Linked DNA regions of Granulosicoccus antarcticus IMCC3135. The protein of the gene in region 2 interacts with the protein of the main gene of each other region in a pairwise test. Links are inferred from orthologs where the notes say so. Each region holds a gene or a part of one and is shown on either strand. Other genes may lie near its edges.

Evidence for each region.
Region 1: the proteins of IMCC3135_RS03685 (region 2) and kdsB interact in binary tests that used the Escherichia coli proteins (3 or more experiments, as listed by UniProt). The link is inferred for Granulosicoccus antarcticus IMCC3135 from one-to-one orthologs.

Annotation. Positions count from the first base shown.
Region 1 is NZ_CP018632.1:5,619,995-5,635,614, forward strand. The notes cover bases 2,954-5,745. They hold kdsB (3-deoxy-manno-octulosonate cytidylyltransferase), read right to left. Parts: upstream 4,845-5,745; coding sequence 4,062-4,844; downstream 2,954-4,061. Other genes in these bases: IMCC3135_RS24405 (response regulator), read right to left, coding at 2,954-3,200; IMCC3135_RS24410 (hypothetical protein), read right to left, coding at 3,220-3,516; IMCC3135_RS24415 (response regulator), read right to left, coding at 3,529-3,894; lpxK (tetraacyldisaccharide 4'-kinase), read right to left, coding at 4,872-5,745. Outside these bases: purB (adenylosuccinate lyase), read left to right, coding at 113-1,477; IMCC3135_RS24400 (cupin domain-containing protein), read left to right, coding at 1,596-2,759; more of IMCC3135_RS24405, read right to left, coding at 2,805-2,953; more of lpxK, read right to left, coding at 5,746-5,930; lipid A export permease/ATP-binding protein MsbA, read right to left, coding at 6,004-7,746; IMCC3135_RS24435 (ExbD/TolR family protein), read right to left, coding at 7,885-8,301; IMCC3135_RS24440 (MotA/TolQ/ExbB proton channel family protein), read right to left, coding at 8,298-8,927; IMCC3135_RS24445 (DNA internalization-related competence protein ComEC/Rec2), read right to left, coding at 8,915-11,437; IMCC3135_RS24450 (DUF2062 domain-containing protein), read left to right, coding at 11,545-12,114; lipoprotein-releasing ABC transporter ATP-binding protein LolD, read right to left, coding at 12,198-12,896; IMCC3135_RS24460 (lipoprotein-releasing ABC transporter permease subunit), read right to left, coding at 12,889-14,139; mfd (transcription-repair coupling factor), read left to right, coding at 14,308-15,620. UniProt on the Escherichia coli protein: Activates KDO (a required 8-carbon sugar) for incorporation into bacterial lipopolysaccharide in Gram-negative bacteria.
Region 2 is NZ_CP018632.1:844,644-860,344, reverse strand. The notes cover bases 7,627-10,499. They hold IMCC3135_RS03685 (TetR/AcrR family transcriptional regulator), read right to left. Parts: upstream 9,422-10,499; coding sequence 8,831-9,421; downstream 7,627-8,830. Other genes in these bases: IMCC3135_RS03680 (3'-5' exonuclease), read right to left, coding at 9,628-10,239; IMCC3135_RS03690 (NADP-dependent oxidoreductase), read right to left, coding at 7,679-8,713; IMCC3135_RS03695 (type 1 glutamine amidotransferase domain-containing protein), read right to left, coding at 7,627-7,666. Outside these bases: IMCC3135_RS03715 (MFS transporter), read left to right, coding at 52-1,338; aconitate hydratase AcnA, read left to right, coding at 1,525-4,308; IMCC3135_RS03705 (4Fe-4S dicluster domain-containing protein), read right to left, coding at 4,392-5,144; IMCC3135_RS03700 (acetolactate synthase large subunit), read left to right, coding at 5,341-6,909; more of IMCC3135_RS03695, read right to left, coding at 6,989-7,626; IMCC3135_RS03675 (CsbD family protein), read left to right, coding at 10,688-11,194; IMCC3135_RS03670 (TenA family protein), read left to right, coding at 11,368-12,018; IMCC3135_RS03665 (TetR/AcrR family transcriptional regulator), read right to left, coding at 12,193-12,810; IMCC3135_RS03660 (peroxiredoxin-like family protein), read left to right, coding at 12,885-13,421; IMCC3135_RS03655 (DUF4440 domain-containing protein), read left to right, coding at 13,470-13,871; speB (agmatinase), read left to right, coding at 14,145-14,957; IMCC3135_RS03645 (FAD-binding dehydrogenase), read right to left, coding at 15,053-15,701. UniProt on the Escherichia coli protein: Involved in response to both electrophiles and reactive chlorine species (RCS). Represses the transcription of the nemRA-gloA operon by binding to the NemR box.

The DNA.
Region 1 (15,620 bases), 4.8 Mb from region 2 along the record:
ACATGGTGGGGGTCGTTGGTTCGAATCCAATCGCGCCTACCAATTTTTTTCTTATTATGTTGTGTCTTTTACGTTGTGATTGGCCAACGTATATCACCAAGTTGCAAACTTCGTGTCTCTGAACGAACTTACGGCCGTATCCCCAATCGACGGCCGCTATGCGTCCCGAACCGCCCCTCTCCGAGAATGCTTCAGCGAATTTGCGCTGATTCGAGAACGGGTCCGAGTCGAAGTACGCTGGCTCCAGGCATTGGCCGACAGCCCCGATATTCCCGAACTCCCCCCTATTTCAGAAGAGTCGCGTCAAGCCTTGCTGGCGATTGGCGAGATCAACCTTGAAGATGGCGCTGCGATCAAGACCATTGAGCGCACCACAAATCATGATGTAAAGGCCGTCGAGTATTTCATCAAGCAACAGCTTGAAGCCTTGCCTGAACTGGCCGCCAAAAGCGAATTTGTACATTTTGCCTGCACATCCGAAGACATAAACAACCTCTCTTACGGTTGCATGTTGTCACGCTATCGACAGGACAACCTGCTACCCGCCTGTGATTCGGTAATCACTCTCTTGACGCAATTTGCGCATGAGCACGCTGATATACCGTTGCTGAGCCGAACCCACGGCCAGACTGCCAGCCCCACGACTCTGGGCAAGGAATTTGCCAATGTAGTCGCTCGCCTGCAACGACAGCGCAAGACGATTGCTTCGGTAGAATTACTCGGCAAGATCAACGGTGCCGTCGGCAATTACAATGCTCACATCAGTGCCTATCCTGATCTGGACTGGGCAGCTTTTGCCGAACAGTTCGTCACCAGCCTGGGCCTGGAATTCAATCCTTACACCACTCAGATCGAACCGCACGACTGCGTGGCAGAACTGTTTGATGCTGTATCGCGATTCAATGTCACATTGATAGATCTGTGCCGCGACTGCTGGGGCTATATCTCTCTGGGGTATCTGTCGCAGAAACCAGTTGCTGGCGAAATCGGTTCTTCCACCATGCCACACAAGGTCAACCCGATCGACTTTGAAAATGCCGAAGGCAACTTAGGTCTGGCCAACGCCATGTTTGACCACCTGAGTCGAAAACTGCCTATCTCCAGATGGCAACGGGACCTTACTGACTCGACCGTCTTGCGCAATCTTGGGGTCGGTGCTGGATATACGCAGATTGCCATTGACTCACTACTCAAGGGCATGAGCAAACTTGGCGTAAACCAACAGTCCATTGCAGCCGATCTGGACGCTGCCTGGGAAGTACTGGCCGAGCCGGTTCAGACCGTCATGCGACGTCATGATGTGCCCAACGCCTACGAAGCGCTGAAGGAACTGACCCGTGGTAACGCCATGAATGAGGCCTCCATGCGCCAGTTCATTGAAGGCCTGCAGATACCCGATGCCGATAAACAGCGCCTGCTGTCTCTGACGCCAGCGACTTATACCGGCCTTGCCGCTGAATTAGCTCGCAAAATCTGAGATTGCTTCTGCAGAGCCAGCAATGCTGGCTCTGCTATCTGCTATGCCCGCACAACTGCTCGGATGTGTTCGTCTTCTTCAGGCCAGGCCTGATTGACATCAGCTGGATACCTCGCTCATGCCCTACTCCCACATTCAATGGCCTGAAGGGCTGGATGAAGCACGTTTTCTTGCTGAGTACTGGCAACAAAAACCGCTGTTGATCAGACAAGCCTTACCGGACTTCGAAACACCTCTTCCCGCTGATGAACTGGCTGGCTTGTCGCTTGAACCGGAAACCACACCTCGCCTGATAACACAGGATGGCACGGGTGCCTACCATCTGGAGCACGGCCCGTTTGAGGCAGATCGTTTCGAAACATTAACCGGCAACGACTGGTCATTACTGGTTACCGATGTTGAAAAACATCTGCCAGACATTCTCCATTACTTGCAGCCATTCGGCTTCCTTCCTGGCTGGCGCATAGATGATCTGATGATCAGTTACGCACCGTTGGGAGCTTCGGTGGGCGCACACATCGATGAATACGATGTTTTTCTCTTGCAGGCAAGCGGCGCTCGACGCTGGTCCATAGAAGCACCGGCTGCAGCAAGCTACGAATTGGTGCCGGACTCGGAGCTCAAATTACTCTCATCATTCAAAGCCACTGATACCTGGGAGCTTGAGGCTGGCGATCTTTTGTACCTGCCACCCGGCGTCCCGCATCATGGTGTGGCAAGTGCCGAACCTTGCACAACCTGGTCGATAGGGTTTCGCGCGCCAACAACGGCAGATTTCGTCATGCGCATGGCAGAGATGATCTGCGAAAAACTGCCCAAACAGCGCTACACCGATGCGCCACTGACACCCGCAACACCCGGTGAAATAGACGGTAACGCATTGGCACGCTTTGCTGATATCTGGAACCAGGCAATCGGCTCGAACAAGGAAACTCTGGCCATGATGACCGGACAGTTTCTGACAGAGTCTGCCAACGTAAGTAATACGTCGCGTGTCGATGATGACGAATCACTGGATTCTTTCGCTGATGATTACTGGCAGGCAGCACCGTTCAGTCGTTTTGCCTGGCGATCACTTTCAGATGACAATAGTGACAATGCGACTGTGCAACTATTTGTCGATGGTGAAGCGCATCAATGCAGCCGCCGATTCGCGATCGAGCTGTGTCGTGCTGGCAATAGCATAAACAGTACCGATCATCAGCTATCGACAGACGATGCCACTCTACTGAGACAGCTGGCTTTCGAAGGATCTCTGATGAGGCAAGAAGACGAAGAGTAGAGGCCTGAAGCAAACTCTCAATGTGCCGGTATACTTCACGAACCTCTAAAGGCTCTCAGGCTTTAGCTGCTCGCCATGGTTTGACACTTTCTGGATATAGTCGATCAACTCAATGGATTTGAACGGCTTTTCGAAAAGCTCCAGGGCTCCTGCGGCAATCGCGCTTTCACGAAGGCCTGGTTGCTTGCTGGCAGTCATGATGATTTTCTTGATTGATGCGGTCCGAACATCTTCGGAAAAATGTCCCATCACTTCAAAACCGGTACCGTCTGGCAGGTTGTAGTCAATCAGCGCTAAATCCGGCGGGTTCTCACGGGCGACACGGCATGCCTCTCCCCTGTCATGCGCAACATTGACCTCATAACCTTCAGCTTTCAAGCGTATCTTCAGCGCCAGGGCAATGTACATGTCATCCTCGACAAGAAGGATTCGATTAAGCATTCACTTTTTGCTCGTTTAGCTATGGACTGCGGACAAGCCTGTGCAGCAATTCGGTCAATTTTTCGGACGACAATTGCAGCATGGGGAGACATTGATCAAGGTCTTCTTCGAAAATCTCCTGAACCTTTAATCGAACAGAAGTCTCGTACTTCATGCCATTGATCTCTGCTTGATTACAGTCCATCGGCGTAATGGATTTCAACAGCTCAGTAAGCTCTAGCAGAGACACATGCACCTCATGCTGCAAGCCGCCATGGTTCACCATAGCGGCTCGTACATCATGCAGAAGAATTGCTTTTTGTTCAGCGGTATCCATCAGCCAGACCGATCAGTGAGCCAAACTGTCAATGGCTTCAACCAACTGAGCGGCCTGAAAGGGTTTTTCCAGGTAACGACTATCGTGATAGGTAGACGCCCGTTCACGCATGGCAGGGTCTTTGCTAGCAGTTATGAAGATGATCGGAGTTGAACTCAGAGAAGCAGATGCACGCAAGCGATCGGCAACGACAAAGCCACTACCACCAGGAAGATTGATATCCAGCAGAATGACTTCCGGTTGACACCGTACCGCCGCCTTCATTGCATACACTGCGTCGGCAGCAGAATCGACAAGATAGCCCATGGATTTCAGGCGTAACGATAGAGCCATCGAAATTTTCTTGTCGTCCTCAACCAATAAGATTGTGTTTGTCATATTGTTCTTATTCTTAGCCCAACACAGGTGCGTGATTAGCGCTTGAAAGGGCTAACGGCACACAGACACCTGTCCTGAGCGCAGAATCTGACTGCGTCACGCATTTAGCTCATTGCATGACTACATTCTGGGAGCTGGCTCTCTGAACACGATGAAACCAATCGTCTTCAGTGCATTTCGAATTGTGATGCAAGTAACGGCTCCAGCACAGCGACATCATCAGGGTGATCAATTCCTCGCGCACTACTCGCCTCTACTTCCCCCACATGAATTCGCCCCCCATGATAGAGAACTCGCAGCTGCTCCAGCTGCTCTTCAAGCTCCAGTGTGCAGGCTTTCAACTCATGATAATCCAGCAAATAGCCGCACCGATAAGCATAGAGACCAATATGCAAAAAGGCCGCGGGGAAGCTGTCCGCTGCTCCATCGTCGGTTACTGACAAGTCGCGACGCACTGGAATCGATGCCCTGCTGAAGTACAAAGCCATGTCACGTTTGTCTCGAACGACTTTGACACGATTGGCATCTCGATAATCTTGTACATTCTGAATCGGCATGCACAAAGTCGCCATATCGGCCTCGGCAACCCGCTCCAGATTGCCAGCCAGAAGGTCGAGATGATGGGCAGGCGTTGCCGGCTCATCTCCTTGCAAGCCCACAATCACGCGGCCCTGATCCCAATTTCTGACTCGTGCCACTTCGGCAATGCGATCGGTGCCACTCGGATGATCCGGATCTGTCATCTGGACATCCACTCCGGCCTCGACACAGACGGCCCGTATGCGCTCATCATCAGTTGCAACAATCACCGATTCGGCAGCGGACTCCTGCGCTCTGGCAATGGTATGCAGAATCATCGGTTTACCATTAAGCAGGTGCAACGGTTTGCCCGGAAACCGACTCGAAGCATAGCGTGCAGGTATGACGATCGTATAACTCTGGCCACTCATTGCTCAGAATTCCTCACACAAATGACATCACTCACGCAATGATTGCTCCAGGTTGTCGATTGCCGCGGCAAGTTCAACACTAAGGTTGACTCGTGTTCGCACCTCATGGACAGAATGCGGTAAGTCTGTCAGGCCAGTCAACTTCACAGCGTCCTTGGCAGTCACGAGCACCGGCATATCATCAGAGAAACTCACATCTGCCAGAGTAAACTCATGATGATCAGGCAAGGGATGTGGCTCAACCAGCAACCCCGCGGCCTCCAGACTATTGAAAAACCGCTGGGGATTACCAATGCCTGCAACGGCGTGAACTCTCTGACCACGCAGAGAATCCAGAGTCAGAGAATGACCGGAAACCAGATTAAGCAGCTCTGCTGGCACCAATTGGAAACACTGCTGCGACGAGGCTTGCAAGACGTTTCCCACATCACCCTGTCTCAACGATTGATGCAGATTGCCAACAACCTCATTACCATTTCCAGTAAACGGCAACTGAATGGCGACCAGATCAGCGCTTGCAATTTGTTGCGCTGATTCACGCAAGGGACCCGCTGGTAATAACCAGCCATTACCCAATCCACGTATGCCATCAAAGACCATGATGTCAGCGGTGCGAGCCATCGCCAGATGTTGCAGCCCATCATCGGAAAATATCAGATTGGCGTCTGTATGCTCTGCCAGGTATTCAACGGCCGCAGCCCGGTTCACGCACACGCACACAGGAACACCGGTTTGCCGATACAGCATGACTGGCTCATCACCAGCAGTGGCAGCAGTATCTTCGGCATTGAGCAAATAGGCCTGTTCGTGCCTTGTTCCGCCGTAACCTCGACTGACGATGGCAGGTCTCCAACCGGCGCGCTGAAATCTTTCGACCAGAGTGGCACATAACGGCGTCTTGCCAGTACCCCCTACGGACAGGTTGCCCACCACGATCACCGGCAGCCGCGAATCATGACGCTTGATCAGCCCCCGCTCGTAAGCCAGGCGGCGTAACCGCAGAAGCAAACCATAGACAAGCGATATCGGCCAGAGCAGCCGGGCAAACCAGTCGCGTGTCTGCCAGCTTTGTTCAATTCGACTCACAGGCAAACAGCAGTCCGGGTCCGGGTCCGGGTAGTCGAGAATTTTCTGTTACTCAGGTGAGCAGTCCTCTGCATCACCGAAACTGCAACTGGTGCAACTTGAAGTAGTGCGACTTTCTGGCCAGCAGCTCCTCATGGGTACCCACTTCCACGATCTCACCACGATCCATCACAACAATACGCGTCGCCTGTTCGATCGTGGACAGCCGATGTGCGATGACAAGTGTGGTCCGCCCTTCCATCAGCGCGTCCAGGCCTTGTTGCACCTTTCTCTCCGACTCTGTATCCAGTGCTGAAGTTGCTTCATCAAGAATCAGGATAGGCGCATTCTTCAGTAGTGCTCGCGCTATCGCCACACGCTGCTTCTGACCACCGGACAGCATGACACCGTTCTCACCCACCATGGTGTCGTAGCCTTCGGGCAATCTTGAAATAAAATCATGTGCATGCGCCGCCCTGCAGGCCGCATGCAGAGTTTTTTCGTCAATGGTGTCTCTGCTGCCATAAGCAATATTGCTCGCGATCGTATCGTTGAACAGCATGACATCCTGACTGACTGTCGCAATACGACTGCGCAAAGAGGCCAAGGTATAGTCCTCCACCGAAGCTCCGTTCACCAACACCGCACCACTTTCCAGCTCATACAATCTGGGCAACAGGTTGACCAGTGAGGTCTTGCCACTGCCGGACTCCCCGACAAAGGCCACAGTCTCACCGCTGGCTATGGTCAGATCAATCTTGCTCAGTACTGCCGGCTTGTCTTTCTGATAACGCAGATGAACATTGCGATATTCGATACTAGCAATGTTCTCTTCAAGCTTCTGTGTTCCATGATCATGCTCAGACTCCAGATCCAGTATGGCAAACAGGCTCTCGCCAGCAGCGATGCCTTTCTGAATCTGGCTATTGAGTGAAGTCATGCGCTTGAGTGGAGCGAACAGCAGCAGCATGGCCGTAATGAACGACATGAAACTACCGACCGAAATTCGATCGTCTGCATCGCCACTGGAGGCAATATAGACAATGACAGCCAAAGCCAACGCCACCAGCAGCTGAACAATGGGCTCATTCATGGCCTTGACCATGGTCTCCTTCATGTTGAAGGCGCGATTGCTTTCATTGGCCAGCTCGAACGATTGCATCTCTTCTTGCTGACCACCAAAGATCTTGATGACCCGAGCCCCTTCCACCGCTTCCTGGATGACGTGACTGACATCGCCCATGGAGCCCTGAATACTACGACTGATGGATCGGAACTGCCGACTGACACGAGCGACGATAACGCCGATGATCGGGCCAATGATCAGAAATGCCAGAGATAACTGCCAACTTTGATAGAACATCAGGCCGAACAGACCGATGGCTGTCAGAGTATCGCGAACCATGACCGTCAACGAACTGCTGGCCGCATTGGCAACCATCTGGCTATTGAAGGTAATGCGTGAAATGAGCTCACCTGATGAAGCTCTATCGTAAAAAGAGGTAGGCAAAGTCAGGTACTTTTCGAATATTTCACTGCGAAGCTGCTTGATCACTCGCCAGCCTATCCATGCAATGTAATAGGTAGAGGCGAAGCCTGCGATGCCGCGCACCAGAAATATGCCAATGATCAACAGCGGCACCATCAGAATCGAGCGCTTGTCCTGCTCGACAAAACTGCCATCCAGCATGGGCTTCATGAGCGCCGCAAAGGCAGTATCGGTTACCGCATAGCCAACCATGCCGATAACGGCAATGATGAATTCGCGCCGATAAGGCCGGACGTACGCCAACAGCCGCTTGTAAGTCATGCTGCCTGCTACAGATTCAATTTCCACGACTTATACCGCCAAGGTCAGACCGTGACGTACAAACGTTCCGGTGATTAATATCGTAAGCAAGCGTGGGAAATCTCTGGGCATGACGTTATTTGATTGGCGGGCACTATTGAGTGCCCACTATGCCAGTAAATTAACCTAGTCGGTACTTCGTGATGTCGCAATGGACATCTTGAGCATACCAAGCTGGCCTGCAGCATCCATCGCCGTAACGACAGATTGATGAGGAGCCTGAGCATCAGCACGTATCGTCAATGGAATGTCACGCTTGCCACCTGAGATCTTGTACAGGGCATTTTGCACCGTCGCCACATCCGAGTTGACCAGTTCCTGGTCATTGATGAAATAGTGCCCCGCTGCATTAATCACTATTTCGATTCGATCCTGAGATGATTCGGTTTCAGTATCACTTGCGCGCGGAAGCTGCAGGGATATCTCCGACTCCTTCTGGAAGGTGGTGGATACCATGAAAAATATCAGCAGCAGGAACACCACATCGATCAACGGTGTCAGGTTGAGTTCCAGCTCCTCGCGTGGTTCTCGTTTGAACTTCATCCCTGCGCTACTCTCGCCTGCGACTGTCGCTTCTGCAGAACATCAACCAGTTTCAGCGATTCCTTTTCCATATCCACTACAAGGCCATCGACCTTACGGCGAAAATAACGATGAAACATCAATGCCGGTATGGCCACCATCAGGCCACCAGCCGTGGTAATCAAGGCTTGTGAAATACCGCCAGCCAGCTGCGCCGGATTGCCAACACCCACAGTTGTAATGTTGGTAAACACGCTGATCATGCCGATGACAGTACCCAGCAAACCGAGCAGTGGCGTGACCGCGGCAATGGTACCCAGAGCATTCAGATAACGCTCCAGCTCGTGAGCAACATGCCCGCCTACTTCTTCTATGGATGCCTTCATGACCTCACGATCGTGGCTGCGATTATGCAGTCCAGCCGCCAGCACTCTCCCCAGAGGAGATGCTTGCTGTATCTCGCGAATCTTGTCTTCTGTCAACTGACGAGTACTTGCCATGCGCCAGACATCGGCGACCAGATTGACAGGCAATACTTTGTCATTTCGAAGTGAAAAAAAACGCTCTCCGATAATGGCCAGTGCAATTACCGAACTCGCAACAATCGGCACCATCAACCAACCGCCAGCAGTAACTATTTCCCACACAGTGTCTGTCCCTTATGCGCAAGTGAAAACAAGCGCAACGCTTGAGACTGTTCCGAAAACCTCTCAGAACAGGCTGTATTTACGATTCCGTGCCAGAAGCTACGGTGTGAACGCCACCAGGTTGATGGCGGGTGGTCGACGCCCGACCGGTCAAACGAAAAAGATACTGCACCCTCCGTACCAGTAATGTAGGGCATTGCACCAACTAATTCATAACGTGATTGTACATCGGCATGAGGAAAACCATAACGATTGCCTTGCCCTGATGGAAAAACAATATGTAATGGCCTCAGAGTTTCAAGCAGGTTACTTGTTGAAGACGTATTACTACCATGGTGTGGAGCGACCATGAGATCTATGTTCAATGGCGAAAACGCCGAGCCCGACTGGCCTTGCAACACACTACGCAAGCGTCTGGCCAACTGCGCCTCCCCCGCCGCCTCGATGTCACCAGTGAGCAAGACTCGACTGGCTCCATGATGTACCAGTAACACACAGGAAAGATCGTTATCCGAACCTTTATCCGATGCTGCCGGATGCATCAGGCTGAAAATCGTAGCACCATCCTGCCACTGCATGCCAACCCGACAAGCTTCGCCCTTCAAGTCCGCACGTATGTGACGAATATCTGACGGATCAATCATCGTCGCTAACGGCACGCTGCTGATCAGACGAACATCAGGATAACGATTCAGAACATCGCTGACTCCGAAAGCATGATCTTCATCGCCATGAGAGACAACCAGCGTATCGATACGCCGCCTGCCACGAGAATGCAGGAATGGCACTACGACGGCTTCGAACATACTCAGATCACTTGAGACCTTGCCACCCGTATCAAACAGCAACGTCTGCTGCTCACTGAAAACCAGCACTGCCAGACCTTGCCCGACGTCCAGCACATGAGCCTCGAAGCCGTCCATCGGCGGACGATATACATTGAACAGCAAGGCAGGCATCAGCATGGGTACCGCCAGCCATCGCCACCCTAACCCTCGCGGGGCCAACAATAGCAACAGCCCTGAAAGACACAGCAAGGCAACACTCAGAGATGGCATCACCAAGGTCACTGAGCCTGCCACAAACTCCATTATCCATCGCAGCAACACCAGTAATCCTTCGATGGACCATTGGGCCAGCATCAGCACACTGTTACCCAGCTCCGGAGACAGCAAGCTCCCAAGCAGCGCAAGAAAGCACAAGGGAACTACAATGATGCCGACCCACGGAACAGCCACCAGGTTGGCCAATGGCGCGATCAACGAACCTGTTTGAAAGAACCATGCGGTCACTGGCAACAGCAACAAACCCAACAGGATGTGCATATGCAACGCATGTGGAAGCTGCATCAAGATGCGTTTTCCAAATGTGGTTTCTGTCTCCTGATCCATACTCGGCGCTGCTCTCTGGCGGCCGTGGTGCAAGTAGAACAATGCTGCCACAGTACCGAAAGATAACCAGAAACCGACGGATAGTACTCCCAGTGGATTGTGCAAAAGCACCGCCAGCAGCGCCAGACAAAGACCTGTGGTGGTTCCAAGCACTCTGAACCGCAAGCCTGCAAATACCCATACCGCCAACATGATCACGGCACGCTGTGTCGGTAACCCGAAGCCTGCCAGCAACGCATAGACGATAGCGATACCCAGACTGAACAGCAGGCCAATATCACGTGGGTCCAGGTTCGGAAAACGGAATCGGATAGCAGTAAGGTGGCGCAACATTCGACCACTGATCCATCTTGTCGCCACAAAAACCCAGCCTGCCAGCAAGCTGATGTGCAAGCCGGAAATAGCCAACAGGTGGGCTGTGCCCGTCTGCCTCAGTAAATCCCAGACCTCATCAGTTACTGCGTGCCTCACGCCAAGCGTGAGAGCCTGCACCAGAGCAAGCTGGTCGTTGCCCGCCGGCAATTCGCTCAAGTTATAAGCCAGTTTTTCACGCAAGGCTGCCACACTGCCTGAACTCGCTTCGTGCAGGCGCAACGCCTGTGGAGAATTCCTGACATAGCCTCTCGCATGAATACCTGAAGCCAGAGCCCATTGAACGCGATCAAAGCCACCAGGATTGCGCAAGCCCGTCATGGGCCGAAGTCTGGTCGTGAGCTCCCACGTTTCGCCAGCGTGTAATTCAGACGGAGACCCATACCAACTCAATTGCAGGCGGCGTGGCCCGAGAGGCAAGGTACAGGATCGGCACTGCGTCACAATTGCTTCAAAGCGCAGACGCCGAGCGTCTCGCTGCGGTACGCTAGAGACTTGAACGACCAGACGAACATCCACCCCAAGCTCTTCAAGGCGTAGTTGCCGGACCGAGAGCTCCAGGAAGGTAGCACTGAGCATGAGTATTGCGAACAGACAGCCGAGTATTGCCGCTCTGAAACGTGTGCAATAGAGGAACGTCAGAAACATTGCCAGCGACATCAACACAATCGACATTGGCGTCGGTATCGATCTGAGCCGCAAAATGACAACCACGCCAATCAGACAGGCAACCGCGAACAGGCGCATCAGCGAGTTCCCTCGTTTGCCACAGCCGGCCAAAAATAGCTTAATAATTGCCGAGTTTGGTCGTTACCGTAAGCAATCCTGCCTGATTTCCCACAGGTTCTCCGACGATGACCAGTAACTGGTTGAGAGATCACCTGCCCGATGCCACCTCGGTGCGCCGCAAGCTGCACATGCAGCTGGGCGGCTCCGACACTCATCCAGATGCATGCCGAGCCTGGATAAGGAATACTTTTGCCCAACCGACCGTCTGGCACCTCAATCGTCGTTCGGTAGCCGGGGGCGTTGCGGTGGGTCTGTTTATCAGCTGGATTCCCATCCCGCTGCAAATGCTGCTGGCAGCAGTCATTGCCGCCGTGTTGCGCGTCCATGTGCCTGTCTCCGTGGTCATGGTGTGGTTCACCAATCCTTTGACCTTTGCCCCCCTACTTTATGCAGCCTGGCGCAGCGGGTCAATGATTCTTGGCAAACCGGTTCTTGCTGAACCACTGAGCTTCTCTACCCACAGCCTGCTGATCAGTGCCGGTCAGGCCTGGCCTACCTTGCTGACGGGCATGCTGTTTTGTGCCTGCGTATCCGCGGTACTGGGTTTCACCATAACCATGCTTGTCTGGCGTATCCACGCCCTGCGCCGCTGGCGCCAGAGACCCCATCGTTGGGACAAATCAGGCTCAGACTGACAGTTCTGCCCCAGGACGTGATCCAGAGCAGTGGACCAGAACATCGCTCCGAGACTGGATTTCCTGCTGGACGTAAAACGAGGTTAGTCCAGCGAATGCTCTTGCAAGGTGCCATGGGTCAGCTTCAGAACCCGGTCCATCCGGCCTGCCAATCGACTATCGTGAGTCACCACCAGAAAGCTGGTGCCCAGCTCATGATTGAGCTCTAACATCAATTCATAGACGCGCCCGGCTGTGTCTTCATCCAGGTTGCCGGTCGGCTCATCCGCCAACACAACGTCAGGGCTAGTTACCAAAGCTCGTGCAATGGCGGCCCGTTGACGCTCGCCACCTGACAACTCGGCAGGCTTGTGACGCAAACGCTCTCCCAGACCCACTCTTTCAAGTAGCTGCGCGGCCTGCGCCGAGGCGGCCTTTTTGGTTTCACCACGGATCAATAACGGCATGCTGACATTCTCCAGAGCACTGAATTCCGGCAGCAAATGGTGAAATTGATACACAAAACCCACAGAGCGGTTACGTAATCGTCCCCGCGCCGCCTGCTTGAGCTCTGCGATATTCTGACCTGCCAGGTGAATCGTGCCGGAGGTGGGCGTATCCAGACCGCCAAGCAGATGCAGCAACGTGCTCTTGCCGCTGCCCGAGCTACCGATGATCGCCACCCGTTCAGCACGCCTGATGCTCAGCGATACAGACCGCAAAACATCTACCGAGAGGTCTCCCTGCCGGTAACTATGACTCAGCTCGCAAGCTTCCAGTACGATGTCCGTTTTCTCACTCATAAGCCAGTGCTCGCGCCGGGTCGGTACGTGATGCACGCCACGCCGGGTAGATAGTTGCCAGCAACGACAGACCAAAGGACATGAGCCCCACTTTGATGACATCGGCGCTGCGTAAATCGGATGGCATCTTGTCGATGTAATACACCTCAGGATTAAGCACCGGGCCGGTGAAACGCTCGATAAATGGCACCACTACATCGATATTGCTGGCCAGTGCCACGCCCCCAAGCAGCCCTGCTACCGTACCCAGAACACCAATCAAGGTGCCTTGCACGACAAAAATTGACAAGATACTGGCCGGTGATGCCCCTTGTGTTCTCAGTATGGCGATATCCGCCTGCTTGTCTTGCACCAGCATGACCAGAGTAGAGATGATGTTGAACGCCGCCACTGCGACAATCATTGACAGAATGATGAACATCATGGTTTTTTCCATCTTTACGGCCATGAAATAGTTGGCATTCTGCTGTGTCCAGTCGCTCACGAAATTGTCATAACCAAGCTCACTCTGCAGATCGCGGGAAACCTGAGGGGCAAGACTGGTATCAGACAGCTTCAGACGTACGCCCGAGTACTGATCATTCATCTTGAACAGCTTGGCACTATCCACCGCGTGCATCACCGCCAGATTTCTGTCGAACTGGAACATTCCGAACCGGAAAATACCGGTAACAGTAAAACGTTTGACACGCGGCACGAACCCCATGGGGGTCACGTTGGCTTCAGGCGTGATAACCATGATCTTGTCGCCGACGATAGCTCCCAGATAAGAGGCCAGATCAGCCCCCAGTAGAAGCCCGTACTCACCAGGCTGCAAGGCCACATCCAGAGATTCGACGTACTCCAGCCGATCACCCAGCTCAGATACCTTGCCTTCTTCCTCGGGTAACACGCCGCGAACCAATGCTCCGGTGGAGCGTCCGGCATGCACCAGCATCACCTGACCTTCGACATAAGGGGCTGCACCGATGACTTCCGAGTGCGCGGAGGCGATATCCGCAATTTCCTGCCAGTTTTCCAGAGAGTCACCCAGCCCCGTTACCGTGGCATGGGACGAGGCCCCGACAATTCGTTCACGCATCTCCTTCTCGAAGCCATTCATGACCGAAGTCACAGTAATGAGCGCAGTCACGCCTAGCATGATTCCAAGAATCGATACCAGAGAGATGAATGAAATAAAATGATTTCGCCGTTTGGCTCGCGTATAACGCAGACCGACGAACAGTTCGTATGGTTGAAACATGACCTGTTGGAGCCGCTACCGTAGACAAGGTTCGCGGATAGTGTAGTGAATTGACAGGCAGGCAGGCGTTCCGATTGAGTAAATGACGCCTGCAAGTCCCGAACGGGGTAAATATGGGACAATCAGCCCTGCAACGTTCCCGCCAGACAGACTGATTCCACGAGGTTCATGAGCACTATTGACGAACCGGCACTGCTGCTATCAGCAGACGCCGCACCCAAGTCCCATTGGGGCAGACTATACGGCGCCTCTGAATCACTCGCTATTGCCGAGCACGCCCGACGCTGCGACGATTTGCTGGTAATCATTGCCCCCAGCACCACCGAACTTCTGCATCTGGAGGTGGAGCTGAGGTTTTTCGCAGGCGCCGATCTACCGGTGCACCTGCTCAGCGACTGGGAGACCTTGACGTACGACCGCGTGTCGCCGCATCAGGACATCATTTCCCAGCGCATCCGAACCCTCTACTCCCTGGGTGATGCACGACAAGGCATTTTGCTGCTGACCGCGGCAGCTTTGATGCAGAGACTACCACCGCGAAGTTTCCTCGATCAGCATGCGCTGATCATCAGGAATGGCGACACACTGGCGCTGGACGAATTCCGCTCCAGACTGGTTGATGCCGGCTACCGCCTTGTGACTCAGGTCGAGGAGCATGGGGAATTTGCCGTGCGTGGCTCCATCCTGGATCTGTTCCCGATGAGCAGTAACCTGCCCTATCGTGTTGAGTTCTTCGATGATGAGATAGAAACGATTCGAACCTTCGATGTCGACACCCAGCGCGGTCTGGACAAGGCTCAGGAGATCGAACTATTGCCGGCCCATGAGTTTCCACTCAATGAGGCTGGAATCGCTCTGTTCAGACGCCAGTACCGCAACTCATTTGCCGCCGAGAGCAAAAACACGCCGATCTATCGGGAAGTCAGCGAAGGCCGTGCGCCATCAGGCATCGAGTATTACATGCCGCTGTTTTTCGAAGAGACCTCGCAACTGTTCCACTATTTACCCGAATCTGCCAGCTTCATCATGCTTGATGGTGCGGCCGAGGCCTTTCAGAGCTTCGAAAACAACACGCTCGACCGATACGAACAGCGACGCCACGATGTAGAGCGTCCGATTCTGCCACCTGCAGAGATATATCTCAGCGCTGCGGATATTCATATCGAGCTGAGCAAGCGCAACACGATCAATACGCAACGCTATCAGATCGAGAAGATCGGCAGCGACAGCATCAATCTGGCCACTGAAGCTCCCGGACTCTACCCGCTGGACCCTCGCGGCGAACGCCCCATGGGCGCCTTGCAGGATTTTCTCGGCAAGTTTCCGGGTCGTGTGTTGTTCGTTGCCGAATCCACCGGACGCCGGGAAGCCTTGCTCGACCAACTGGTCGGCAACCGTCTGCAACCTGAAACGGTTGATAGCTGGGATGCTTTTCTGCGCAGCGAACGCACGCTATGCCTGACCACCGCAGCGCTGGATCG
Region 2 (15,701 bases):
TATCAACTGCTCAGCATACGCAGTCAATACAGTCTCTGGCGAGCAGAGCTGATGCGCCTGCAAGCTGTGTCTGTCGTTAACAAGTTAACCGAAGGTCAGGACGAACACGCTACGGATGCCGACAAACAACAGATCGCTCGTGCATTTCTTCTGATTTGCTGTACAAACTTTTTCAGCAAATTTGCAGACTTGCTGGCCAGCCCCAAGATCACACTCACCTGGTTGATGCAGGCTTTGGGTGCCCCAGCTTTCGCTATCAGCCTGATAGTCCCGATACGTGAGGCCGGCTCAATGTTGCCGCAATTATTATTGGCAGGCCCTGTCACATCACGTCCGAAAAAACTGCGACTCTACCAGGCCGGAACCGTCTTTCAGGCCATGGCCATATTCGGTGTGGTTTTGACCGCCCTGACTTTTACAGGTCTTAGCGCTGCCATATTGATCGTCACTCTGGTAACACTATTCAGTTTAGGCAGATGCCTTTGCTCCCTGTCATCAAAAGCGGTCCTGGGAGCCGTCATCCCGAAGTCGATGCGTGGTCAGACTACCGGCTGGTCTGCAACCATTGCTGGTTTGAGCAGTTGTGCAGTTGCCGGGTATCTGCTGATGCAAAGCTCGGCAAAATCAATTTCCACCATCGTGGTTCTGCTGCTGATCGCCTGTGCATGCTGGTTACTGGCAAGTCTGGTCTACGGTTTTATTGATGAATCGGCATCAAGCCGTGACAATGGCAAGACTCGCTCTAACTCTCTAAAGCAGAGGCTAAGCTTGCTGCAAGAGGACAGCGATCTTGCAAAGTTCATTACCGTACGTGCCTTGTATATCTCTTCAGCGCTATTAGCGCCTTACTATATTCTGCTCAGTGGCAATAACGACTCGGGCATTCGTGTCCTGGGAGGCCTGCTACTCGCAGGTGGGCTGGCAAATTTACTATCCTCGGTTGTCTGGGGCCGACTATCTGATCGCTCCTCCCGTCGTACAATGATCCTGTCAGGTTTTCTGGTATTTCTATTGGGAGCCCTGACCTTGGTCATTTATATTGCCACCCCTGAGCTACTGCATACCAGCTGGCTTGTACCCCTGATCTTCTTCGGGCTGCAGATCTCTCATCAGGGCGTCAGGGTTGCCAGGAAAACCTATATCGTGGATATGGCCAGCAAAGAGAGGCGCGTTGACTACGTCGCCTTGTCCAATACGATCATAGGCGCACTGTTGCTTGCAACCGGTATTCTGCTGGGAGTGCTCTCCACTTTCTTCGAACCGATATGGTTAATAGTGATTCTCTCACTGATGAGTCTGGCCGGTGCGGTGCTGGGTAAAGGGCTTCGCGAACTCTGATTTCACGCGCTTCGACTGCAGGTGCTTTGAAAATTTTACCGATACAGGAACACGCCCGGCATCGGTATTTCTGGCTGTTAGACTGAATTCAGTTAACTGACATATCTTGCTGACACCTTCAGATGAAGGTCAGGCATCCACTGCATTTTGCAGACGGAATTCGGTCCAGTAACAGGAGGCCCACGAATGAACAGCTTCTCAACGTTATCGACTCTCGAAGTTGAAGGAAAGTCTTTCAGCATTCACAATATCACCGAGCTTGAAAAGCAGTTCGGTGTGAGTCGCTTACCCTTCTCATTGAAAATATTGCTTGAAAATCTGTTACGCCATGAAGACGGTCGTGACATTACACAAGAACACATCAAGGCATTGGCAACCTGGCAACCTGGCAGCGCCACCGCCGAACAGATCAGCTTCTCCCCGGCCCGCGTAATCCTGCAAGACTTCACAGGGGTTCCTGCCATCGTGGATCTGGCGGCCATGCGCGATGCAATGGCGGAGTTAGGCTCCGATCCTGCCTTGATCAATCCGCAGATTCCGGTCGATCTCGTCATCGATCATTCGGTCATGGTGGATCGATTTGCCTCCATGGATGCTCTGGATCTTAACCGCAAACTGGAATTCCAGCGTAACAAGGAGCGCTACCAGTTTCTGCGCTGGGGACAGGAAGCATTTGACAATTTCCGTGTCGTTCCACCGGGCACCGGCATCGTGCATCAAGTGAACCTGGAGTATCTGGCCGATGTTGTCACCGAGCGCCGTGAAGGTGACAAACTGATGGCCTTTCCAGACACTCTGGTAGGTACCGACTCTCACACCACGATGATCAATGGCCTGGGTGTTCTGGGTTGGGGTGTCGGTGGTATCGAGGCGGAAGCGGCCATGCTCGGACAAGCCATCACACTACTCATACCCGAAGTCGTCGGGTTTGAAATAACAGGCAAAATGCCAGCCGGCACCACGGCAACCGATCTGGTTCTCATGGTCACCGAGAAGTTGCGCAGCAAAGGAGTTGTTGGCAAGTTTGTCGAATTCCATGGTGACGGGCTTTCAAGTTTGCCACTGGCTGATCGCGCCACTATCAGTAATATGGCCCCTGAGTACGGTGCTACTTGCGGCATCTTCCCGATCGATGCCGAGACCTTGCGCTACCTGCGACTGACTGGCCGTGATCAAAGCCGTATCAATCTTGTTGAAGCTTACGCACGTGCACAAGGACTATGGCGCGAAGATGGTGACAAGGCAGCCAACTACAGTGACTCCGTGACGCTGGACCTCTCTGAGGTGCGTCCCAGCATCGCCGGACCAAAGCGACCGCAGGATCGCATTGATCTGTCCGAGGCCAGTGATCGCTTTCATCGTTACCTTGTTGACGAGGGCCGACTCGATGAGATGCCGCTTGACATCAAGCCAGCTAAGAACCAGCAGGAATCAAGGTTCGATAGTGAAGGTGGACACACCGCCATCGGCAGTGACCTCACGCCTCCCGTCAAGCACATTGACTTCGATCTGGAAGGTGCGCCAATGCGCCTGCACGATGGCGATGTGGTGATTGCAGCCATTACATCATGCACCAATACCTCAAACCCTGCAGTCATGATGGCGGCAGGGCTGCTGGCCAAACGTGCACGTGAGCGTGGCCTGACGGTAAAGCCCTGGGTCAAGACATCGCTTGCACCAGGCTCGCAGGTAGTACCGCAATATCTGGAATCTGCGGAGCTCATGCAGCCGTTGCGCGAACTTGGGTTCCATGTGGTCGGTTTTGGCTGCACAACCTGTATCGGCAACTCTGGCCCGCTACCCGAGGAGGTCAGCCAGGCTATTCGCAAAGGCAAGCTGGTGGCAGCCTCTGTGCTGAGCGGCAACCGTAACTTCGAAGGTCGGATTCATCAGGAAGTACAGACCAACTACCTCGCCTCCCCCCCATTGGTAGTCGCTTATGCACTGGCAGGTAGCATGCGCATAGATCTGACCACAGAACCGTTGGGAGAAGATGCTGACGGCAAGCCTGTCTTTTTGACCGATATCTGGCCAAGCGCCGCCGAGGTGGCAGAGGCCGTCGAGACGCATGTATCTTCAAGCCTGTTTGGCAAGAGCTACGCCGATGTATTTGAAGGCGCCGAGGAATGGAAGCGTCTGGATGTGCCAGGAGGCAATACCTATCAGTGGCCCGAATCCACCTATGTGAAAAAACCACCCTTCTTCGAAGGTATCAGCGCGAATATCGTCGACTCACCCATTATCAAGGATGCGCGTTGTCTGGTGATGCTCGGCGACAGCGTCACGACGGATCATATCTCGCCAGCGGGTGCAATTCTTCCCGATAGCCCGGCAGGTGAATACCTTCTGTCCCAGGGTGTTTCTCTGGGTGATTTCAACAGTCTGGGTTCACGCCGTGGCAACCATGAAGTCATGATGCGAGGCACATTCGCCAATGTGCGCCTGCGCAATCAACTGGCTCCAGGCTCGGAAGGCAGTGTGACGCGTCATTTACCTGATGGCGAATCGATGAGTATCTACGCTGCAGGCATGCAGTACCAACGCGAAAAAACGCCACTGGTCGTGCTTGCCGGGCGCGAGTACGGCACAGGTTCCAGTCGTGACTGGGCCGCAAAAGGCACACGTCTGCTCGGAGTCAGCGCTGTTATCGCACAAAGCTATGAGCGTATACACCGATCCAATCTCATAGGCTTCGGCGTATTGCCCCTGCAATACCAGGAAGGCGACGATGCCGAATCACTCGGTTTGAGTGGCGAGGAACGCTTCACCATCAGCTCGGCCGATCAGCACCCTGCCACGCTGGATGTACGAGCCGAGAATGACAATGGCAAGGTCGTGGAATTTACCGTCGACATACGTATCGACACCCCGGTTGAGTGGGATTACTATCGTCACGGCGGCATTCTTCACTATGTCTTGCGCTCACTTGCCAGTGACCAGAGTGAGGATGCTCTGTCGACTAGCGCGTGATGTCGGGTATCGGGTCCTGACAGCTGGCGATATCGATGTATGCAAGTCAAGCTATAAATTATTTTAATGCAAGTCTGCCTCTCTCATGAAAGCTCAATCGGCTTTTTGAGTGAGGCATAGAACTGCAGCATATGGAACTGACGATGAGCGAGCTCATAGACGGAGTCCTGCCCTTCCGGACACGCAGCGCGCGCCAGACACCCTGACCGGTGACAGTCTGATTGTTCGTTCTGGCGCAAATAGCTCGCACACGAAACCACATCGTATTTGCCTTCCGTAAAAGCGTTAACCGGACAAGCCTTCAAGCAGTCTCGTGCAACACACGAATCGCAGGCGTGCCGCTCGGTAGCGTGCTGCCTGGCAACGTGCCTCGCAGAAGAATGTTCCAACTCTTCAAAGCCCTCGACAAGCACTGGCAAGGCAATGGCAAACCGGTACGCATGCCACAGGCCATGTTGCGGATGCATCAGAATTCCCAACGGTGAAGAACGTATGTTCTCTGCTCGTTGCGCCCATCGAAGGAAGGGATACCAGGGGGGTCCATCGAATGGTAACAAGGCAGTACCACCCGACTTTTCTGCCAGCCTGCGCCCTACCCGAGCACTCCAGCGATCCATCGGATCAGCCTTGCCATCCAGGTATTCTTCTGATCGGGCAAAGTAATCCCATAGTGTCGATCCGGTTTGACCGAACAGCAGAACCCCAGAATGTATGCGACCCGACTCGTGCACCGGAATGATGTCACTGTCGTTCGTCCTGAATCCACCTCTTAGAACCAATCCATATTCAGAGGCCAAGACTCGAATCTGATGAATGCTTGGAAGGTCGTCCGCCATGTTGAAACCAGTCAATCGTTCGTTGGACTATGGAACTGGCCAAGGCTACACGAACTCGACATCTTTGTTGCCAGACGCTGTGACGACCCGATGCCAGCAAGACGGATATACTGCACCTTCTGGTCCACTACCAATGGTGACCAGACTGGATACAAGACCCAGTATTTCAGACTACTAAATTCTTGGAGAATTCATTTTGAACGGTGCCGAAAGCCTTGTCCGCTCGCTACTGGATGCGGATGTTGATGTCTGTTTCGCCAATCCCGGCACGTCTGAAATGCATTTTGTCGCCGCCCTGGATAAGGTCGGTGGCATGCGATGCGTGCTTGGCCTGTTTGAAGGCGTGGTAACAGGTGCAGCCGACGGCTATGCACGCATGGCGGAAAAACCGGCTGTCACCTTGCTGCATACCGGCCCGGGTCTGGCCAACGGCATTGCCAATTTACATAATGCTCGCAAAGCTGGCGTACCCATTGTCAATATGGTGGGCGAACATGCAAGCTGGCATATCGCACACGATGCACCATTAACCTCGGATATCGCAGGTTTGGCAGCTCCGGTTTCGCATTGGCTCAGAACCTGTGAGTCTGCTGCAAACCTGGCTAGTGATGGCGCTGATGCCGTTGCCGCGGCTGGTGGCTTACCGGGAAAAATAGCGACACTGATCGTACCGGCCAATACGGCATGGGAATCGTCAACTGGCAAGGCACAGTCAGATCCTTCTCCGACGCTTACAGATGATCAGGGTTCAACGCCTGAGGAAATTGATCCGGCAAACCTGCAACGCATCGCCGAAGTATTGAACAGCGGGGAGTCCGTTGCGATCGTGATTGGTGGTGCCGCATTGCGTAGCGATGCCTTGAAGTCTGTGGCTCGCATAGCAAAAGCCCGTGGTGCCAGCCTTTTCTGCGAGACTTTCAAATCACGTATGGAACGTGGTGCAGGTCGTGTGCCAGTCGATGCCATTCCATATCGTCTGCAGAGCGCCACCACCTTGCTTGAAGATTTTGAACATATCGTCGCTATTGGCACCAAACCACCCATAGCATTCTTCGCCTATCCTGATACACGCAGCGAGCTCTATTCCGAAAAAGCAGAAGCCCATCAGCTAGCCAGCTTGTTCCAGAATGTCCCTAAGGCACTGGATGATCTGGAAGCCATACTGGACACCACCGACGTTATCGCGGAACTACAGCCTCTTGAGCTTCCGGTACGTTGTGAAGATGGACCACTGACACCCGGCTCTCTAGCCAATGTGATCGCACGACTGCTTCCCGAAGATGCCATTGTTGTGGATGAGTCCGTTACTGCTGGCAGAGAAATCTTTGCTGCCACCCAGGGCTCTCACACTCATGACTGGCTGGAGGTCTGCGGTGGTTCTATTGGCGGCGGCTTACCTCTGGCCACGGGCGCAGCCATTGCAGCCCCTGACCGACCGGTATTCTGCTTCGAAGGCGATGGTAGTGCCATGTACACGGTGCAATCATTGTGGACTCAGGCTCGCGAATCGCTGAACATAACCACCATCATTCTAGCCAATCAAAGCTACGATATTCTCAAGTATGAGTTGGAGAATGTACAGGCCAGCAGTGGTGAAATCGCCCTCAGCATGATGGACTTGACACGCCCCAGCCTTGATTGGGTTGCCATGTCAGAAAGTATGGGCGTTGCTGCTCGCAAGGTTGCAACGGTGGCAGAACTTGAAGAGGCTCTCAAGCATGCTGCCAGCACACAGGGGCCGTTCCTGATTGAGGCACGCCTGTAGGGAAAATTTACTGCGCCAGACAAGAGAGCCTGCAGCACGCATACCGTTGCAGGCTCTCTTCCCTTGGCTCGTCAAGCAGTTATTTCAGCAATGCCAGAAGTTCGTTGGCTGCTGCTGCAGACGAGGCCGGATTCTGACCGGTGACAAGATTGCCATCACGCAGCACAAAACTTGCCCAGTCAGCACCTTTCTCATAAGTGCCGCCATTTTCCTTAAGCATATCTTCAACCAGAAAAGGCACAACATTAGTCAGGCCAACAGCCTCTTCTTCTGTATTGGTAAAGCCGGTAACACGCAAACCTGACACCAGTGGCTTGCCATCAGCACGAAGCGTATGACGAAATACCCCTGGTGCATGACAAACCGCACCAACCGGCTTGCCTGCCGTGTAAAACGTTTCAATCAACTGCTTGCTATCTGCGTCTTCCGCCAGATCCCACAAAGGTCCATGACCACCCGGGTAGAAGATGGCATCAAAACCTGCCGCATCGACGGTCGACAGTTTTTCGGTTGCAGCAAGGTGCTTGTTTGCCGCCTCATCCGCTTTGAAACGACGCGTGTCATCTGTCTGAGACCCTTCATCATCACTGCTCGGATCGATCGGTGGCTGTCCGCCTTTAGGAGACGCCAGAGTAATCTCTGCTCCAGCATTCTTGAAGACGTAATAGGGAGCAGCAAATTCTTCCAACCAGAATCCGGTTTTATTGCCTGTGTCGCCGAGTTGATCGTGCGAAGTTAATACCATTAAAATTTTCATATCTGAATTCCTTTAGTTAGAACCGACGTTTATTACGCGCTTGCCGAAGTTTTCACCTTTGAGCAAGCCGACAAATGCTGCTGATGCATTCTCAAGACCGTCGATGACCTCTTCGCGGTACTTGACCTTGCCTTCCTCGACCCAAGCACTCATCTCTTTCGCAAATTCCGGATAAAGATGGCCAAAATCATCGAATATGATGAAACCTTGTACTTTGATCTTCTTGCGCAGAATCTGACCCATCAGCCAGTTCATACGATCCGGACCTTCAGGTAGCTCAGTTGCATTGTATTGAGATACCAGGCCACATAACGGTACACGTGCATTGGGGTTGAGCAACGGGATGACAGCATCCAGAACCTTGCCGCCCACGTTTTCAAAGTAGACATCAATACCATCAGGACTTGCCTTGGCCAGCTGCTCTTCAAAATCTGCGGCCTTGTGATCGATACAAGCATCAAAACCAAGCTCTTTCACGGCGTATTCACACTTCTCAGGACCACCGGCAATTCCAACCACACGGCAACCCAGTATCTTGCCAATCTGCCCTACGGTTGCACCGACAGGACCGGTGGCTGCCGCAACAGCAATGGTCTCTCCAGCCTTGGGAGCTCCAATTTTGGTCAAACCAGCCCATGCCGTGAATCCGGGCATGCCCAGGATGCCAAGCGCCCATGATCTGTGTTCAAACTCTTTTCCCAGTTTGGTTACGCCGGTGCCGTCCGATACTGCGTAATCCTGCCAACCGCTGAAACTAAGTACGTAGTCTCCTGCAGAAAAGCCTTCCAGCTTCGACTCGACAACTTCTGCCACCGTACCTCCAACCATCACACCACCAATCTCAACCGGTGGTGCATAGGAGGGTGCATCACTCATACGCCCACGCATATAGGGGTCCAGCGAGAGATATTCAGTACGTAGCAACATCTGGTTTTCACCCGCTGTCGGAACTGCATTCTCCTCCAGCTTCAATGTATTCTGCGTTGGCTCGCCCTTGGGACGTTCTGCCAGTACGATCTGGCGATTGGTAGTTTTTGATTGAGACATGAATTTCTCCGTGTATAGCTAAAAGTTGTTAAATGAGGTGAGTGAATGCCATTGCCAAACTAGACCGGTCGTCTACTCATCAGGCAAAAGCATGAATTAGTGAATTGCAATTGAATATCAAACCACTGGAATCAGAACTTTGGTGACCCGCAGGGCTGATGTCAGAGCCGTGTTTTTTCGAGAAAGCCCAGCGACCAGGCTTGCACCCAACCATAGGTGATAGAGGGTACCGGCAAGCTCAGCGGAATCCTTATGGGCGCCTATCGAGCCATCAGCAACACCTTCGCGCAGTGTGTCTGCCAGACGATCAACAATGAACTTCACACTATGCTCCAGAATTTCACTCATATCCGGTGATAGCTCAGCCACTTCAGCTGACAGCTTGACGACCAGGCAGCGCTCTTCCGGGATGTCGCCGGTTTGCTGTTTACGCCACTGGGCAAAATAGGCAAGCAGACGTGAACGACCATCTTTGCCTGGGTGGTTCAGTGTATTGCTCAGTTTTTCTTCGTAGTCATTCGCAAAATCTTTCAACAAGGCACAACCATAGGCCTCCTTGGATTGGAAGTAATGGTAGAACGAGCCCTTGGGCACTCCAGCTTCCTTGAGCAATTCGCTCAAGCCCACGCCAGCATAGCCATTCAACGCCGTCAGGCGACGGCCTGTCGACAGTATATGTGTTTGAGTATCCGGGTTGCGTTTGTCCATGCACAGACTATAGGGACGATTAGACCGGTCGTCTAGTGCTTGAAGATCACAAATTTGTAAGACTTGACCCTGCCTCCAAAAACCTGAACCCGGCTCACTATCTGTCGCCTGCGAATGGCTATGAAAAAACATGCACGGACTGTACACGCTCGTGCCTTAGCCCTCGATTTCGGTGCCCGTATTTGTAAATTCGTGAAACGCGGCGCTCAAACGATGCTGGACAAGTCAGGTAATTTGGTTCTTGCCTTCTTCTGATAGGCCTGAAGAAATGAGGCATCAATCAGCTGTTCTGGATGGGCGCGTCGCAATCGATCCATCATGGTGGCCAGTATGATAGTGGTGACGCGTGCATCGTCGAGTGCCCTGTGACTTCTCCCCGTATCAATGTTCAATACGCGGGCTATCTCCCCCAGACGATGACTCGGAAAGGACTGAAAGACACGACGGGCCAGCATCAAGGTACAGACAAACTCACGATCGCATTCAAGCCCTAGCACCAGAGAGAGCTCCCGGCGCCAGAATTTTCTATCAAAGCTTGCATTGTGTGCAACAAGCTGAGCATCGCCGACAAAGTCCAGGGCATTCTGAAACACCTCGCATGGGCCTGGCGCACCAGCTACCATGGCATTGGAAATACCAGTCAGCTGTGTAATGAACGCGGGAATTCGCATCTGAGGGTTGATCAGCGAGGAGAATGTATCCACCTCCTTGCCACCTCGAAACAACGATATACCTATCTCGATAGCACGATCACCATCTTGCGGGTTCAACCCTGTCGTCTCAAAGTCGACTACCGCATAAGCAATGTCGCTGCTCACAACAGCATTCTGTGCTGCTTGAGGCGATGTTGAAAGTGTACTCATAGAAGAACAGGCAGGGCGAAAGAAGTCATGTAGCAAGTCGGTATTTCCAAAGAGCGGGCATTATCCCGTGCCAGCCGACAGACGGCAATGAAAGTCTCTCCCGTGCATGGCAAAGAGTTGAATACTGACAAGTTCACCCGCAAGTCATCATCGTGACATGTAACATCAGACGACCTCCAAAGCACACATTCCAACTCGAAATCTGTGCAATCTGTCACGTATAAAAATCATTACCTAAATGTCATATCCTCAGGAGTGGCTGCCCATGCGGCTTGCATTCACGTCAGGGATAACCGTTCCGACCTGTAAGGATGAATGCGAGCTCGAACTCGTTACGCTGCACGCAGAAGACGTGTCATACCGACTCGTCCAGTGTTCGTGAAGCAACAGGAGAGCAGCAATAATGTCCATACTCAACGGAAACCTCGTATTGGCCACAGCCATGACTCTCGTTCTGACGGGATGTGGCGGTACAGTAGAACCTGTGCCAGTAGACAGCGAGACCAGCTCAACAATCCAGGAATCAGCAACTGATACAGCATCACAAGCTGTTGATAGCACCACCACTGCAGTCGGAGACGCAACGGATACAGCAACACAGGCCGCTGATAACGCAGCCGGGGAAGCAGGAGACGCACTCAACCAGGCCTCTGACTCGGCTGCAGCAGCTCTGGACTCTTCAAAAGATGCCATCGCAGATGCTGCCGACAGCGCTGGCTGGACTGATCTGCAAGGCAACTGGCAAGACTCGATCGGCAGCATCAAGGATCGTTGGGCAGACCTGTCTGAAGAAGAGCTGTTGAGCGTTGACGGCGACCGCGATGCATTGGTCACTCTGGTACAAGAAAAATACGGACTGGATCGCGACACAGCTGAAAGCCAGGTAAGCGATTGGGCGTCAACTCTGTAACTTCAGAGCTTAACAACGCTAGTCATTCATGCCGTTGTAACGGCATGCTAACGAGGGGATCTTGTTCCCCTCGTTACTAGAGCTGTACTTGGCAGCCTCTTTAACAGGTACTTGCTGCAACGCGGATATACTTCATCGGACTTTGACACCTCACCGGAACATTCAAGCCCGATATGTCTCTAACCGAAGAACTGCAAACATCCTGCTCGGCCACCTGGAATGCCGTTACCCAGCATCAATTCTGTCGCGAACTCTCCGATGGAACACTTGCAGATAGCCGCATGGCGGCCTACCTGGTTCAGGACTACACCTTTCTGGATAACTTTGTGCGCCTGGCAGCTTCTGCGATAGCACATGCCCCTACATTACAGGATTCAATCCCACTGGCACAATTTCTGGCAGTCGTGACCGGCCCGGAAAACACCTATTTTCATCGCTCCTTCGAGGCGCTGGCCGTCACTGAACAGGACTGGAAAGAGCCCGAACTGTGGCCCGCCACCCAGGGCTTTCAAGCCATCATGACCGAAGCCAGGCTATCCGGCTCCTACTCACGCATGATCGCGGTTCTGGTCGTTGCAGAATGGAGCTACCTGGAATGGGCAACACCGTTCCACCCTGCCCCGGAAACACTGCCCTTCTACCTTGCAGAATGGATAACCCTGCATGCCGGTCCAGAGTTCGAAGGGCTCGTTGCCTACCTGCGCGGACAGCTGGAAGCAGCATGGCCAACTCTTGATGCTGAGGAAAAAGAGGCCGTTACCGACATTTTCCACCGCACCGTCAGCCTGGAAAAAGCCTTCTTCGACACCGCCCTCACCCCCTGAAGAAGGTCAGACCCTCATAACTAGCTGATTTTTAGGTATTTGTAGGCGTTTTTCACGGAAAAACGGCTCTTAAACCGATGAAATCGGGCATGTTTCCGGCCGTTTAGCAGCGCCTGAGTGCTGCTCAAAATACAGTGCCGTGCCCATTGCCGGTACTGCACTCCACAGATCCTGTTATTTACCGGAGTCAGCCAGCACCAGTTGAACCAGGTTAGCCAGATCCTTTGACAGCACTTTTGCGCTGACACCGGCGCGCGCTCGAAACACCAGACCCTGACGTAGATCGAACAATAGACGAGCACGCTCAGCGGATGGAAATTGGCGAGACAACCCCCCTTTCTTCTTTTCCAGATCAAACCGGGCAGTAATGCGCGCGTCTGTCGCCGCGATCGCCTCGTACAGCAGCTCGGACACGCCTTCTACATGGCCTGCGCTCGTTGAGACACACGAGACTAAAAAGCAACCCTTGGCCCCGCTGTCGTGATCAGTTGAGTAGTTGATAGCAGCATCCAGGAATGCTCGCACGGCAACGTGTATGTCCTCAATCCCTTCAATTGCGACCAAGGGTGCGCAGGCGTCATTGTTGGCATAACAATCAATCGCTTGCAGATACAGATTGTGCTTGTCGCCGAACTCTGCATACAGACTCGGGCTGTTGATCCCCATGGCCTCGGTCAGGTTTTTGACTGAAGCCCCCTCATAGCCACGCTCCCAGAACACATTGACTGCGGCTAGCAGGGCTTCATTCTTGTCAAATAATTTGGGCCGGCCTGCCTTTTTTGTAACGTTCATTAAAAAACACCTTGACTTTCATGTTTGCCCATATAATATAACGATCACTACAAAATAGCGAGTCACCTGAACACATGACGATTGAAAAACTACTACCTGGCAATACCTTTCCTGCAATGCAAGTACCCAATATCAATGGGGGAACGCTATCTCTAGGATCTGCGAAAGCACCACACGACTGGCAGCTGGTCATTGTCTATCGCGGTAAACATTGCCCTTTATGCAGCAGGTTTCTGAGTGAACTCAATGAATCATTGTCCTCTTTCAACGAATTGGGAGTCGATGTCGTCGCAGTATCAGCTGACTCTCAAGACAAGGCACAAGCGCAAGTCGAGCCTCTTCAACTTCAATTCGAAGTTGGCTACGGGCTCACGATAGAGCAGATGCAAGCACTTGGCCTGTTCATCTCCCACCCACGATCAGCAGAAGAAGCCGATCGACCATTTGCAGAGCCTGGCGCTTTTATCGTCAACGAATCCGGACAAGTACAAATAACGAGCATTTCGAATGTGCCATTCATTCGACCTCACCTTCCTTCCCTGCTTGCCGGTTTGGGCTTCATCCGTGATCCGAAAAACAATTACCCCATACGAGGCACTTACATCGATTAGCAGTAATCGCTATTCAACAACAATCACGTCCATCAAGAGAAATTTCCAATGCCCGACACTCAAACTCCAGAGCAACTACAAGTTCGACAAGCCATCGACGAACTGATTCAAACAGCAACCAGCTACAACGTCGATGTACTTGATCGTATCTATCATGATGACCTCCAGATCCTGATGATAGACACCGAGCACAACGTCAATACGGCTAACAAAGCCATGTTCACCGAGCTGTTCAGATCCAAGCGTGACGCAGGCGATCCACCTATGAAAACGTGGGCAAAATTTCACAAGATTGACGTGGAAGACAAGAATGCACACGTATTGCTGTCCCGTAAAAATGATCTGAATGGTCAGAATATGGATTTAACTCTCAGCATAGACATGGTGTTTGAAAGTGATCGATGGCAGGTCATGCGCGAAGTGATCTTCCTGCGCCCCGAACAAAGCTGATCCAATCCCACAATGGAAGCTACAGACATACCTGCTCAGGACGACAGTCCTCAGATGCTAAGGGATCGTGAAATAATTAAGTATCAATTTTCAGGTGTTCCTGGGGGACGCCCAGTCCGCCTGTCCGGCAAGGCGTGAGAAGGGCGAATAGCTTGCTATTCAACCGCCGAACAACGCCGCAGGGTAGGATGCAGGGACGACTGAAAATGATAGTTAATTGTTTCACGATCCCTAAGGTACGACATTCATGAGCTTCCCTGAAATTATCAAAATATGGCCATAAAGTTACTGGGCCTTCCACAAGACAACAACTCCAGTTTTCTAACAGGCCCCGCGCTGGCACCGGATCGCATTCGTGAAGCACTGCAAAGCGATAGCGCGAACCTGTTTACCGAGTCCGGATATGACTTGAGCGACAAGTCGCTTTGGGCTGATGCAGGCAATGTATCTCTGACAGGGCTGGAGCGGCAAGAAGCCTTTGATGCTATTCGCAGCAAGGTTTGGGAGTTGATCAATGCGGGTGGCAATGTTGTCAGTCTCGGAGGCGATCATTCGGTGGCCTACCCTGCGATCGACGCCCACGCCAGCCTGCATAAAGGACTGAACATCTTGCATATCGATGCGCATCCTGATCTGTATGACGATATGCTGCAAAACCCGTTCAGTCACGCATCTCCTTTTGCGCGATTGATGGAAAGTGGCAACATCGCACGGCTAGTACAAGTGGGTATACGCACCCTGAATGCACACCAGCGCGATCAGGCCCAGCGGTTCGGAGTAGAGGTTCATGAGATGCGGGATTTGAGCGGCGTTTCGGAAATTGCCTTCGATGGCCCAGTCTATCTAAGCTTCGATCTGGATGCGCTTGACCCAGCATTTGCTCCGGGAGTATCTCATTTTGAACCCGGCGGCCTATCTACACGCGATGTTTTAACCCTCATTCAAAGTTTTAGCGGTAAATTGATCGGCGCTGATATCGTGGAACTCAACCCGCATCGTGATCCTTACGGTATGACGGCCATGGTTGCTGCCAAGGTGTGCAAAGAACTGATAAGTCGCCTGCTCGATGATAAAAACGACGGATAAGATCGGTTCCGTGTCTACTTATGGCTATGGCCCAGCATCGATCTTCTGGATCTGAGATTGTCACAACCACCAGACTTTGACAGGCCCCAACCCGACTAACCTGCCGCCCGCCCCACCCGTAGCCCCGAAAACAGGCAACCACCCAGAAACGTACCTTCCAGTGCGTTATACCCGTGGTAGCCACCGCCACCAAATCCTGCGACCTCACCAGCTGCATACAAACCGCCAATCGTCTCGCCATCTGCATCAAGCACCTGACCATCCAGATTCGTATGGATGCCTCCCAGTGACTTGCGTGTGAGAATATGTAATCGCACGGCAATTAGTGGCCCATTGGCTGGGTCCAGTATCTTGTGTGGCTTTGCCACTCTTACAAGTCTGTCACCCAGATAGTGGCGAGCCGCCTGGATCGCAATAACCTGCGCATCCTTGGAGAAGGGATTATCCACCTGTCCGTCTCGCGCCTCAATTTGCTGGCGCATGGATTCCACGTTCAGCAGTTGGTTGCCCGCACAACGATTCATTCCCGCTACCAGTTCATCCAGAGTATCGGTCACAATGAAATCTTCACCTTCACGCTTGAACGCCTCCACGGCATCCGTTGCCCCCCGCCCCAGACGAGCCTTGATGACTTCCAGCCATTTCTTCGAACGTAGATCCGGATTCTGTTCAGAACCAGAAAGTGCAAACTCCTTTTCGATGATCTTTTGAGTCAGCACGAACCACGAGTAGTCCTTACCCGAA